2 regions of the Pandoraea faecigallinarum genome follow, and region 2 is predicted to be linked to the other one. Evidence: predicted binding sites of a transcription regulator. Region 2 holds the regulator's gene; the other holds the start of a gene.
What was found. Region 2 encodes FNR, which switches genes on or off when oxygen is low (the NO sensors DNR and NnrR bind a similar motif). Its sites were predicted from a motif close to TTGATNNNNATCAA; they were not measured.

Region 1 (4,261 bases), 2.6 Mb from region 2:
GCTGATGGCCGCCTGGAAACTCGCACCGGCGCTGGCGGCGGGAAATTGCGTGGTGCTCAAGCCCGCCGAGCAAACCCCGCTGTCGATCACGCTGTTCGCCGAACTGGTCGGCGATCTGCTGCCGCCCGGCGTACTCAACGTCGTGCAGGGGTTCGGCAAGGAGGCAGGCGAGGCGCTCGCGACCAGCAAGCGTATCGCCAAGATCGCGTTCACCGGCTCCACGCCCGTCGGCAACCACATATTGACGCGCGCGGCCGCCAACCTGATTCCAAGTACCGTCGAACTGGGCGGCAAGTCGCCGAACCTCTTCTTCGAGGACATCATGCGCGGTGAGCCGGAGTTCATCGAGAAGGCCGCGGAAGGGCTCGTGCTCGGCTTCCTGAACCAGGGCGAAGTCTGCACCTGTCCCTCGCGCGCGCTCGTTCAGGAATCGATTTACGAGCCGTTCATGGAAGTGGTGATGAAGCGCGTCGAGCGCATCAGACGAGGCGATCCGCTCGACACCGAAACGGCCGTCGGCGCACAGGCTTCGCAGCAGCAGTTCGACAAGATCCTCACGTATCTCGATCTCGCACGCAAGGAAGGCGCGCAAGTGCTGACCGGCGGTGGTATCGAGATGCTGGACGGGCCACTCGCCTCCGGCTTTTACATCCAGCCGACGCTACTCAAGGGTGAGAACCGCATGCGCGTATTCCAGGAGGAAATCTTCGGCCCGGTCGTGGGCGTGACGACATTCAAGGACGAGGCCGAAGCGCTGGCCATCGCCAACGACACCGAGTTCGGTCTGGGCGCGGGTGTCTGGACACGGGACATCAACCGCGCGTATCGGATGGGACGCGCCATTCAGGCGGGACGTGTCTGGACGAACTGCTATCACCTCTATCCGGCACACGCGGCGTTTGGCGGCTACAAGAAGTCCGGCATCGGCCGCGAGACGCACAAGATGATGCTCGACCACTATCAGCAGACGAAGAACTTGCTGGTGAGCTACGACGTCAACCCGCTCGGCTTCTTCTGACATTCCGAGTCCTGCCTCTAAACCTGCGCAACCTTGTAGCAGATCAAAGACGCATCGCACGCCGGGTGCGATGCTGTCTTCAATGCATGCGAACAATGATTCCGGGCACCGCCGGCGCGCCGCAGCGCGCGCGGTGCATCGCTCACAGAACGGATAAGGAGCATGACCATGAGCACGACATTCTTCATTCCCAGCGTCAACATGATGGGCGTGGGCAGCCTTGACGAAGCGATCGCCGCCCTGCGCCAATACCATTTCCGGCGCGCCCTGATCGTGACCGACGCCGGACTCGCAAAGGCCGGTGTCGCCGGAAAAGTCGCCGAGCTGCTCGCGCGGCAGGACATCCAGTCGGTGTTGTTCGACGGCGCGAAACCGAACCCGACGGTCGCCAACGTCGAAGCGGGTCTTGCGATCCTCCGGCAGAATCAGTGCGACTTCGTGATTTCGCTAGGTGGCGGGTCGCCGCACGACTGCGCAAAGGGCATCGCCCTATGTGCGACCAACGGCGGCCACATTTCGGATTACGAGGGCGTCGATCAGTCGAAGAAGCCGCAATTGCCGCTCGTCGCGATCAACACGACAGCGGGCACCGCGAGCGAGATGACGCGCTTTTGCATCATTACGGACGAGAAGCGGCATGTGAAGATGGCCATTGTCGACCGCAACGTCACGCCGTTGCTGTCGGTCAACGATCCCGCGCTGATGGCGGCAATGCCGAAGGGCTTGACCGCGGCGACCGGCATGGACGCGTTGACGCACGCCACCGAAGCCTACGTCTCGACCGCGGCCACGCCGATCACCGACGCGTGCGCGCTCAAGGCCATCACCCTGATCTCCGGGAACCTGCGTCGCGCGGTCTCGCATGGTGACGACATGACGGCGCGCGAGAACATGGCGTACGCGCAATTCCTGGCGGGCATGGCGTTCAACAACGCGTCGCTGGGCTACGTGCACGCAATGGCACATCAGCTCGGCGGGTTCTACGATTTGCCGCACGGCGTGTGCAACGCGGTCCTGCTGCCGCACGTCGAAGAGTTCAACGCGAGTACGAGCGCCGCACGTCTGAAAGACATCGCGCAGGCGATGGGCGAGAAGGTCGAGGGGTTGAGCGACGAGGAAGGCGCAAAGGCCGCGATTGCCGCGATCCGTCGCTTGTCGAAGGACATCGGCATTCCGTCGGGACTGGCCGAGCTGGGGGCCAAAGAAGCCGACGTGCCCACGCTCGCGGCCAACGCCATGCAGGATGCGTGCGGCTTCACGAATCCGCGCCGTGCCGAACAACGGGAAATCGAAGAGATCTTCCGTCGGGCGTTTTGATGGGACGGCGTCTTCTCGTGGCGGGCGACACATTTTTTACATGTCGGCGGGCCGCTTGAACGACGCCGCTCGCCGACACTCGTCGCACATGCGTTCCCGGCAGTGTTAAAGGCGCGCGTGTCGAATCACGCCGTTGCCGTGGCGCCCGACAGCGCCTCCCTGCGGCGCATCCGCCACCAGATCAGCACGGCGACGAGGGCTTCGAGCGCCGCCACGACCCAGAGGCCGCCGTTGAAACTGCCCGTTGCGTCCTTGACGATGCCAAGCAGGTACGGCGAGCCGAACCCTGCCAGATTCGCAACGGAATTGATGAACGCCACCCCCATCGCCGCGGCACCGCCCGCCAGATAAGCGTTGGGCAACTGCCAGAACACGGGAATCGCACCCATCGTGCCCGACACGGCGATCACCAGACACAGGAACGCCGCCACACCGTTGCTGCCGGCGAATACCCCGACACCCGCCAAACCGCACGCCCCGACGAAGACCGGAATGGCGCAATGCATGCGCGCTTCGCGTCGCTTGTCCGCGCTGTATCCGATGGCGATCTGGAAGATTGCGCCGAACACGTACATCACACCCACGAGCAATCCGATGTGCAGCGGATTGCTCGGCCCCAACGCCCGAACGATGGTCGGCGCAAAGAACGAGAGCGTGGCGTTCGCGGCCACGATACCGAAATAGATACCGGTGAGCAGCCAGAGCTTCGGGCTGCGCACCGCCAGCATGAAGCTGTGCTCGCGCTTGCCCGCGTGCTTGCGGTCGACCTCCAGATCGGCTTGCAGCAGACGCTTCTCCTGTTCGGACAACCAACTCGCCTGCTCCGGCTTGTCGACGAGGAACCACACCGCCAGTACACCCGCGAGTACCGTCGGCACGCCTTCGAGCAGGAACAGCCATTGCCATCCCGCCCAGCCGTTCACACCGTGCATGCCATTGAGAATCGCGCCAGCGAGCGGTGCGCCCACGACCGACGACACCGCGGACGCGGAGATGAACCATGCAAACGCCTTCGCGCGCCGATGCGCCGGGAACCAGAACGTCAGGTAAAGCAGCACGCCGGGCTGAAAGCCCGCTTCGAACGCGCCCAGCAGGAAGCGCATCGCATAGAAATAGGCGGGCGAGTGCGTGAACATCATCAGCACGCAGATCGTTCCCCAGCCCAACGTGATGCGCGCGAGCGTGCGTCGCGCGCCGATGCGCAACAGCAGCCAGTTGCTGGGGATCTCCAGAAAGAAATAGCCGAGAAAGAAGATACCCGCGCCAATGCCGTATACCGTCTCGCTGAAGCCGAGATCCTGCTGCATTTGCAGCTTCGCGAAGCCGACGTTGACACGATCGATCCACGCGAGCATCCACAACACGAAGATGAACGGGATGATCCGCCACATGATCTTCCGGTAGATCGGGTCGAGCGTTCGCTGCGACGGATTCGCGAACGTGTGGCTCGCGTCGGCTGCGAGTGATGATGGCTGCTGGTTCATTTCAACTCCTCCCGGAGTGGCGTGGGTCGGCACGCGTTATCACAAGGTGTCGCAAACCCGCGTGCGTTGTTCTGAATTCGATGTCGATGTTCACGTTGGTGGGGCGGCGAGCCGGCTCGGGCACGCAGCGGCTTCTGGCGGCCTCAGGTGGCTTCTGGCGGCCTCAGGCGGCTTCGCCGAGACCGCCGGGCCCCATCGCCTGAAGCAGCGCGCGGCACGCCGCGGGCACCGGACCGATCACGGGAATCGAGAAGCGCTCGCACAGCGCCTGCGCCGCCTCTCCCAGCGGTCCGCCGCCGATCACCACGGCCTGCGCACCGTCGTCTCGAATGCACGCCTCGACGGCACCCGCAAGCCGGCTTTCCAACTGCGACGGCACATCGCCCAGCGCAAGCGGATCGCCCGTCGTGAAACGCGCACCGGTGAAATTCGCGCCGAGGCC
Region 2 (4,261 bases):
GAGGAAGGCGTGGACATGGCGATCCGCGTGGGCGCGCTGCGCGACTCGACGCTCATCGCACGAAAGCTCGCGGCGAATCGGCGGACACTGTGTGCGTCGCCTGCCTATCTCGCGGCGCATGGCGCACCGCGGCACCCGAGTGATCTTACGCAGCACGAATGCCTCACGCTCGGAGAGCAGCGCGACTGGCGGTTCGTCACGCCGGGCGGCCCGCTAAGTGTGCGCGTGGCGGGGCGGCTCGTGTCGGATAACGGGGAAGTCCTGCGCGACGCCGTGCTGGCCGGTTTGGGGATCGCGCTCAAATCGACGTGGGACATTGCGGCGCATTTGCAGCGCGGGGAATTGGTGCCCGTGTTGCAAGCGTACCCGCTCGCCGAGGAGGTTGCGATCTGGGCGGTGTACCCGAGCCGGGTGTTCGTGCCGCCGAAAACGCACGCGTTCATTGAGTTCCTGCAGGCGCGTTTCAGTCCGGTGCCATACTGGGAGACGCTGTGGCCGGCCCCGGCGCAGGACAGATAGCGATGGGCCTAACGAGACGCCGAGAGGTGCCGATAGATGTCGAGAGATGCCGAAGTCAATGCAGCCGGTGGGCGCGGGGCAATTGGGAGCCTGTGTCGTCGTGGCCGATGGCTGGACTGGCGTGATGCAGCACGAGCCGCCAACCGTCCGCTTCCTTGAGATAGACGTTGGTGGCCAGCACGAAGGCGTAACGCGCGTCCGGGTGCGTTTCGACCTGAATTTGCTCGAGCACGTTGTGAACGGCGCAAAGCGGGTTATGGGCGACCTGTAGGTGGCTGACCGTCACCTGCACACCGCCTTTGGCGAGGATCTGCCGCCAACTGGTGCGTACGGCCGCCGGGCCGACGTGCCGGGGGCCTGAAGGATGGATGCAGACAACCTCTTCGTCTTCCGACCAGACATCCATCAACGTATCCGTGTCACCGGCACGCAACGCTTCGTAGAACGCGTGCTCGGCGTCTTCCGGGCTGAGAAATATCGCTGCGGGCATAACGGCGGCCTCCGTCGGGGTCCATCGTTGGGATCCATCGTTCGACATGCCGGCCAGAACCCTGCCGAGCGGCGAACGCGCCGATTATGGAGGGTTTGCCCGGGCTTGTCGAACGCGGGCGTTCTCTGCGCGATTTCAGGGTGGTTCCGGCGCGGTCCCGGCGTGATTCCAGCGCGACGCCGCCGCGATTCGGGGCGGCGGGTGTTCGCTGGCGGTGTGCAGACGCGGTGAGCGACCTTTGATCTGGCGCAAGGCATCGATCGAGGCGGGCCGGTAGCTTATGGGTAATGTGCGAGCGGCGCTGCGCGTCCGGGGGTCTGCCGGATCGGCGAACTTGCCGGAAGGCCTGCGGGGAGTTGTGGGGAAGGCCAGGTGGTGACGGCGGGAGCGCTCGTGCGCTCCCGGCAACCGGCATCAGCAGTGATGCACGCCGGCGAGTTCGCGCAGGGCGATACCGTCGACGATCTTGACGTGACGCTGACGGATTTCGATCATGCCGTTTTGCGCGAAACGCGAGAACAGGCGGCTGACCGTTTCCAGCTTGAGTCCGAGGAAACTTCCGATCTCTTCGCGGCTCATGCGCAACACGAACTCGTTGGCCGCATAGCCGCGCGCGGCAAGGCGTTCGGACAGATTCAGCAGAAAGACAGCCAGACGCTCTTCGGCGCGCATGGTGCCGAGCGCGAGCAATTGCTGGTGCTCGTTACGTATTTCCTGGCTCATCAGGCGGTGCAACTGGCGTTGCAGCGAGGGTACCTGACGCGACAGCGTCTCCAGCTCATTGAAGCGTGCGATACACAACTCGCTGTCTTCGAGCGCGATGGCGGTACTCGGATGATGGTTGTCGGCCACGGCATCCAGACCGATGAGTTCGCCCTGAAGGTGGAAGCCGACGACCTGCTCGCGGCCGTCGGGGGCCGTGACACAGCTCTTGAGCGACCCGAAACGAATGCCGTAGACAGCATTCAGGTTGTCGTTGGCGTGATAGAGCACTTCGCCTTTCTTGAGGCGGCGGCGCTCGCTGACGAGTGCGTCCAGTCGTTCCAGCTCCGGCTCAGGGATGCCGACGGGCAGGCAGAACTGCCCCAATGAGCAGGTGGAACAACGAGGCTGGGCAACCGGAATGGGGTTGCCGGGAATGCGACCGGTCTCTGTGGTCATGGAGGCCCCTGAAGTTATTTCGAGAGTTTACCATGAGGCGTCGACCCGTCGTTTCGATGGGCGAGACGTCAGGGTTTCGACGATGCTTTACGGGCGTCGGTGTTTCAGTAATAATTGCGCTCATACCGGACGTCCGTCTCGCCGCACTGTCGGCCTGGGCGTTTTCCCGGCAGGTCGTTCGAGCATTCTGGTCGCGCCGCCGTCACTACGACCGAACACAATAGGGCGCGCGCTTATGCGAAGCGGTTGTCATCTGCGACCGTTTCTCGTGTTCCAAGCATCCATTTATTCCTGATACCGGGTTGCCAAGCCCCCGGTCTGCTTAGTCGCACATGAATACCCAAGAGGCGAAACTCGTCCTCGAGACCGCGTTGATTTGCGCGCAGGAACCGCTCAAGGTCGGCGATCTGCGCAAGCTTTTCAATGACGCCGTGTCTGGTGACACGGTGCGCGCGCTACTCGAGGAAATCCGCGTGCAATGGGATGGCCGAGGTGTGGAATTGGTGGCGTTGGCCACCGGCTGGCGTTTCCAGAGCCGTCCGCGCATGCGTGAATACCTTGACCGCCTCAATCCGGAGAAGCCGCCGAAGTACTCGCGCGCCGTGATGGAGACACTGGCGATCATTGCGTATCGTCAGCCGGTCACCCGCGGCGATATCGAAGAGATTCGCGGCGTGACGGTCAACACGCAGATCATCAAGCAGCTCGAAGATCGTGGCTGGATCGAGGTCATTGGTCATCGTGACGTGCCCGGCCGGCCGGGTTTGTATGCCACGACCAAGGACTTCCTGGACGATCTCGGTCTGCGCGCACTCGACGCGCTGCCGCCACTCGAAGATCCGGCTGCTCAGGCGCAGATCGATCTGCTCGCGCAGCAGAACATCGAATTCGGCGAACGTGCCGACGGTGAAGACGGGGAGGCCACGTCGGACGACGTGCCGGTTGCCGACGCCGAAGCCCTCGCGCTGCTCGCGCAGACGCGGGCCGACGACCTGCCGCTTGCGCAAGGATTGCCGGAAGATCAGCGTGCGCAACCGTCCGCCGGCGAGGCGTTGACGCAGGAGGCGTTGCTCGATGCCGTCATGGCCGAAGGTGAGGCGCCAGCAGTCGATGTCGTGACGGCCGGGCCGGAGATGGCTGCGGAAGTGGCGGCCAGGGCCGAAGTGGATGCCGGTACGTCTGCTGAAAATTCGCCGGATGCCGAGGAACTCGCGGTCCCGGTACACGTCAGTGAGCAGGACGATGCGCCGCGCGGCAACGTGCCGGACGTGTCCGGCGCGGCTGACGGCGAAGCGCCGGGTGAGGCACGGAGCGGAATGCGGGGTGACGTGCCGGGCCGTGCGTTGGCAGCCACCGATGCGCATCCGCTGGAAGACGCGGAAAGCCTGCAACACGAGGAATTTTCCGAAGTGTCGGCGCCCGAGGTTCCTGTCGGCGACGATTCGCCGCAAGATACGCAGGGTGTAGGGCACGAAGTCGGACATGAGGCCGGGCAAGCGGCCGGAATAGAAGAAGACGCGACGCATGCGGCAGATTCCGCAGCGTCGTTGGCGCAGGAGGTTTCCCCGCACGCTGTCGACTCGGCAGCGAACGAAGCCGCCGCCGGGCAGCCCATGTCCGGTGCGATCGACGGCGAGAACGACGGGGACGACAAGAATCTCGTCACCGGTACCTGAGGCGCGGTCGCACCGCACGCATTCGCAGGGCCGTTAGCGAAAGAACGAAGTCGCGGCACGTATTTGCCGCGCATTCATGGTGCGAACACGGATCTGGGCAGCGACTTTGCCTGCCCGCGACGATCCCGTTTTCCAATGAGGTTGTGTTGAAACAAAACGAAGAATCCCAGGACCTGCACGCGCGCGATGCCGGTGCCGAAGCACGTTCGCCGGAGGGCGAGGGCGGCGATGAAAAGGCGTCGCGCCGCGGTTTGCGCCGTGGCCCGCGCAGTCTGATTGCCCGCCGTCGTGCGGCGCAACAGGCCAAGCGCGAGGGCGACGACAACGGCGAATTCGCTGCGGAAGCTGCGCAAGGCGCGCCATCGGGTGAGGCGGTGCAAGCGCATTCGCCGAATGTCGACGGTGCGCCGTCAGC

Region 1: a site for FNR is predicted at 1,052-1,065, ahead of yiaY (L-threonine dehydrogenase). Genes of this name have one in related genera too.

Annotation. Positions count from the first base shown of each region.
Region 1 covers NZ_CP011807.3:4,705,046-4,709,306, forward strand. The annotation lists gene exaC (acetaldehyde dehydrogenase ExaC) at 1-1,018, shown strand, start outside; gene yiaY (L-threonine dehydrogenase) at 1,187-2,335, shown strand; gene AB870_RS20680 (MFS transporter) at 2,461-3,819, opposite strand; gene AB870_RS20685 (aspartate/glutamate racemase family protein) at 3,983-4,261, opposite strand, start outside.
Region 2 covers NZ_CP011807.3:2,118,424-2,122,684, forward strand. The annotation lists gene AB870_RS09520 (LysR family transcriptional regulator) at 1-519, shown strand, start outside; gene AB870_RS09525 (YybH family protein) at 575-1,009, opposite strand; gene fnr (fumarate/nitrate reduction transcriptional regulator Fnr) at 1,424-2,170, opposite strand; gene scpB (SMC-Scp complex subunit ScpB) at 2,503-3,846, shown strand; gene AB870_RS09540 (pseudouridine synthase) at 3,993-4,261, shown strand, end outside.